Regions from separate parts of the Arthrobacter sp. 05T423 genome, predicted to be linked through region 2. Evidence: riboswitches for the same ligand, from Rfam matches in the RefSeq annotation. Region 2 holds a riboswitch; the other holds the start of a gene.
The links. A riboswitch is a leader RNA that binds a small molecule or an ion and turns the genes downstream of it on or off. The one in region 2 is predicted to bind glycine.
Positions count from the first base shown of each region.

Region 1: it holds a riboswitch for glycine, as region 2 does, so the genes downstream of both, cycA (D-serine/D-alanine/glycine transporter) here and gcvP (aminomethyl-transferring glycine dehydrogenase) in region 2, are expected to answer to the same signal.

Region 1 covers NZ_JBFTLC010000053.1:10,772-13,159, reverse strand. The annotation lists partial or broken gene gcvP (aminomethyl-transferring glycine dehydrogenase) at 1-451, opposite strand, end outside; glycine riboswitch at 600-700, opposite strand; glycine riboswitch at 890-987, shown strand; gene cycA (D-serine/D-alanine/glycine transporter) at 1,136-2,388, shown strand, end outside.
Region 2 covers NZ_JBFTLC010000048.1:493-2,880, reverse strand. The annotation lists gene AC1DFE_RS22620 (TetR/AcrR family transcriptional regulator) at 1-445, shown strand, start outside; glycine riboswitch at 572-670, shown strand; partial or broken gene gcvP (aminomethyl-transferring glycine dehydrogenase) at 872-2,388, shown strand, end outside.

The DNA of each region.
Region 1 (2,388 bases), on a different contig from region 2:
CGGCGGTCGCTTCATCCAGCAGGGAGGCGTTGGCGACCGGCAGCGCGGTCAGGTCCTGGACCATGGTCTGGAAGTTGAGCAGCGCTTCGAGCCGGCCCTGCGAAATCTCCGGCTGGTACGGGGTGTAGGCGGTGTACCAGGCGGGGGCTTCGAGGACATTGCGGCGGATCACCGGCGGGGTGACGGTGTCGTAGTAGCCTTGGCCGATCATCTGCACGGCGGTCTTGTTCTTCGCGGCCAGGCGGCGGAGCTCGGCCAGGACCTCAACTTCGCTTAGTGCTGCGGTGAGCCGGAGGGCATTGTCCTGGCGGATGGACGCCGGAACGGCGGTATCCACGAGGCCATCGACAGTGTCATAGCCGATGTTCTTGAGCATGGTGTCGATATCGGCCTGGCGCCTGGCGCCGATATGCCGGTCGGCAAACGTTGAAGGAAGAGATTGAATCGTCATGAGGAACTCCAGGTTTGGCCGGCCACGTGTGACACGGCATGGTTTGGGTTCCTCCCCGCTCTGTATTGGACCTGAGAGATTCCGCGGACATGGTTCTCCGCTTGCACCGTCGGTGAGTCCGGTTACCCGGACTGCTTTCCAGAGTTGCCTAGCCGCGGCGGTACGGGGGCCTGAGAGATTCCTGGGGAGGATTTGCTCCTACGGCGCCTGCCCGGTGAATGACAGGGAGGACTCTCCCGCCACGGTTCGAAAGGCTATGAAGATGTGGGGTGATTCGGCTCACAAGTTACCGGACAATTCCGTCCGTGCCAAATCGGAGGTCCCCGTTCGACATTTCTTCGTGACCGAGACCACACTGATCCGGTGGCCAGCGGGTCCGGCCGGCAAACGGCCGCCGTCGACACGCATGATTTTTCTCGACATAACTGAATATGCTTACGATCTGCGGCGGGAGAGCCCTGCCGGTACGTTCAGCAGGCGCCGTAGGAGCAAACCCTCCCCAGGAAACTCTCAGGCCCACGTACCGCCGCGGCGAGGCAACTCTGGAAAGCAGGCAGGCACGTCCTGTCTCACCGACGGTGCAAGCGGACGACCCTGTCCGCGGAATCTCTCAGGTCCCATACAGAGCGGGGAGGAACCGAATCAGTGTGGCCATCCAAGGCCACTTGAACGATGGAGTTCCTTATGACGATTCATCCTCCTGCCTCCCCAACCGGTTCGCCAGCCGCCGAGGCTCCCCGCCTGGAGCGGCAGCTGAGCAACCGGCACATCCAGCTGATCGCCATCGGCGGTGCCATTGGCACGGGCCTGTTCATGGGCTCCGGCAAAACCATTTCCGCGGCCGGGCCGTCCGTGATTTTCGTGTACATGATCATTGGCTTCATGCTGTTTTTCGTCATGCGGGCCATGGGCGAGCTGCTGCTGAGCAATCTCAATTACAAGTCCTTCAGCGACTTCGCCGCTGACCTGCTGGGGCCCTGGGCGGGGTTCTTCACCGGATGGACCTACTGGTTCTGCTGGGTGATTACCGGAATTGCGGACGTCATCGCCATCGCAGGGTACTCCCGTGAGCTCTGGCCGGGACTGCCCCTCTGGATTCCCGGCCTGGCCACCGTCGCCATCCTGCTGCTGCTGAACCTGACCACGGTCAAGGCGTTCGGTGAGACCGAATTCTGGTTTGCCCTCATCAAGATCATTGCAATTGCTGCCCTGATCGTGGTGGGCATGTTCATGATCTTCACCGGTTTCCAGAGCGGCGCCGGGCAGGCAAGCTTCTCTAACTTGTGGAGCCATGGCGGCTTCTTCCCCAACGAATTCATGGGCTTCGTGGCCGGTTTCCAGATTGCCGTGTTCGCCTTTGTGGGCATCGAACTGGTGGGCACTACGGCTGCTGAGGCCAAGAACCCGGAGAAAAACCTTCCCAAGGCCATCAATTCCATCCCGGTCCGCGTGCTGCTTTTCTACGTGGGTGCCCTCATTATCCTGATGTCCGTCACTCCATGGACCCAGTTCGCGGCCGGCCACAGCCCGTTCATTGCGATGTTCTCGCTGGCCGGACTCGGGGCCGCCGCCACGGTGGTCAACCTCGTAGTGCTGACCTCGGCGATGTCCTCGGCCAACTCCGGAATCTACTCCACCTCGCGCATGGTCTACGGCCTGGCCCAGGAAGGCGACGCGCCGTCCGTCTTTGGCAGCCTGTCCCGGCGCAAGGTACCCAGCAACGCCCTGTTCCTGTCCTGCGTGCTGCTGCTCTCCGGAGTGGTGCTCATGTACGCCGGCCAGGACGTCGGCAAGGCGTTCGACATGGTCACCACCGTGTCCGCCGTCTGCTTCGTCTTCGTCTGGTCGATCATCCTCGCCAGCTACATCGCTTTCCGCCGCCGCCGCCCGCACCTGCATACTGCATCGAAGTTCAAGATGCCCGGCGGCATCCCCAT
Region 2 (2,388 bases):
GGCTGCCCGTGCCGGCGTGTCCAAGGGCGGACTTCTGTACCACTTCCCGAACAAGGAAGCGCTGATCGGCGTACTGCTGGACCGGCTGGATGAGTTCGCGGAGGCGGATGCCCAGGCCATGGCCGCGGCTCCCGAGGGCGCTGCCGCCTACTTCATCAAATCGTCCGTCTGGGCGGACACCCCGCTGGACCGCGTTATTGTCGCCGCGACGAGGCTGGCCGAGGTGGCGCACGAGGAGACCCGGCGCAGGTTCGCCCACATCCAGCAGCGATGGCTCGACGAGATCGCCCGCGACGTCGGACCGGGGCTGGCCAAGGCAGTCCTGTATATGGGTGACGGGCTCTACTTCAACGCGATGCTGTCCATTGGCCCGGCGGCGACGCCGGCCGAGACCGCAGCCGACGTCGGGAGCCTGCTTGCCGCGCTTGGCCGGCTCCGGGGGTAGGCCGGCGTCGGGGTTGGTTCAGGCCCCGCGGCTGTGTCAGCCGGGGGCGCCACAGTTTGCAGACGCGAGGCTGGCGTAGGACAATAGCCTCTGTGACAGTTGTCACCGCTCAATTGAATATGCCTTTGATCTGCGGCGGGAGAGTCCTGCAAGTAGGTACAAGCAGGCGCCGTAGGAGCAAAACCTCCCCAGGAATCTCTCAGGCCCATGTACCGCCGCGGCAAGGCAACTCTGGAAAGCAGCAGGCTGCCGGCTTGAAATGTTCCGCCTCCGGGCGGACGGTTCAGGGCATGCTCTGCTCACCGACGGTGCAAGCGGAGCTGCGCGTAAGCGCGGCAACGCGGAAACTCTCAGGTCCAATACAGAGCGGGGAGGAACCCGAATCACTGTGGCGTACCCTGCGCCGCCTTAGTTATGGAGTTCCTTTTGACTGTACAATCAGCCTCCGCCTCCTTCGTCGACCGGCATATTGGCGCTCGCCGCCAGGCCGACGTCGAAGCCATGCTCAAGGCCGTTGGCTACGAGACTGTCGATGCACTGGTTGACACGGCAGTGCCGAAAGACATCCGGCAGGACTCGCCGCTGGAGCTCTCCCCGGCCCTGAGTGAAGTCGAAACCCTCGCCGAACTCCGGAAGCTCGCGGCCAAGAACAAGACCGCCGTGCAGATGATCGGCCAGGGCTATTACGACACCGTGACGCCGCCGGTGATCCGCCGCAATGTCCTCGAAGCCCCCGCCTGGTACACCGCCTACACGCCCTACCAGCCGGAGATTTCCCAGGGCCGCCTCGAGGCCCTGCTGAACTTCCAGACCATGGTCCAGGACCTCGTTGGCCTGCCGATCGCCAACGCGTCACTGCTGGATGAAGCAACAGCCGTGGCCGAGGCTGTACTGCTGATGCGCCGGGCCAACAAGAACAAGCAAGCCCACGACGGCAAGACCGTGCTGGACGCGGACTGCCTGCCCCAGACCATCGCCATCGTCAGGGGCCGCGCCGAAGCCCTCGGCTTCGAGGTCGAGGTTGCAGACCTTTCCCAGGGCCTGCCCGACGGCGACATCAACGGCGTCGTCCTCCAGCAGCCGGGCGTTTCGGGCCGGGTGTGGGACCAGTCCGGCGTGATCGCCGCCGCCAAGGAACGCGGTGCGCTGGTCACCGTGGCGGCTGACCTGCTGGCACTGACGCTCATCACCCCTCCCGGCGAGCAGGGCGCGGACATCGCCGTCGGTTCCGCGCAGCGTTTCGGCGTGCCGCTGTTTTACGGCGGCCCCCACGCCGCGTACATGGCAGTGCAGAAGGGTCTTGAACGCTCCCTGCCCGGCCGCCTCGTGGGCGTCTCCAAGGACAACGCCGGCGTTCCGGCCTACCGCCTGGCGCTGCAGACCCGGGAGCAGCACATCCGCCGCGAGAAGGCCACGTCCAACATCTGCACCGCACAGGCGCTGCTCGCCATCGTGTCGTCCTTCTACGCCGTCTACCACGGCCCGGAGGGACTGAAGGCGATCGCCGAAACCGCCCACGGCCACGCCAGGACCCTGGCGGCATCGCTCAAGGCTGCCGGGCTGGACGTCCTGCACACCAGCTTCTTCGATACCTTGACGGTTTCCGTGCCGGGCAAGGCTGCCGGCATCATCGCCGCCGCCGAGGAGAAGGGCATCAATCTCCGCACCATCGACGTTGACACCGTCGGCATCTCCGCCGATGAAACGACGACCCCGGCCATCGTGGCTGACGTTCTCACCCTCTTTGGTGCCAAGTCTGTGGGGTCCACGGGCGGTTTCGCCCTGGATGCCGCCGTCGAACGTTCCTCCGGCTACCTGCAGCACCCGGTGTTCAACACGCACCGCTCCGAAACCCAGCTGCTGCGCTACATCCGCAAGCTTTCCGACCGTGACCTGGCGCTGGACCGGACCATGATCCCGCTGGGCTCCTGCACCATGAAGCT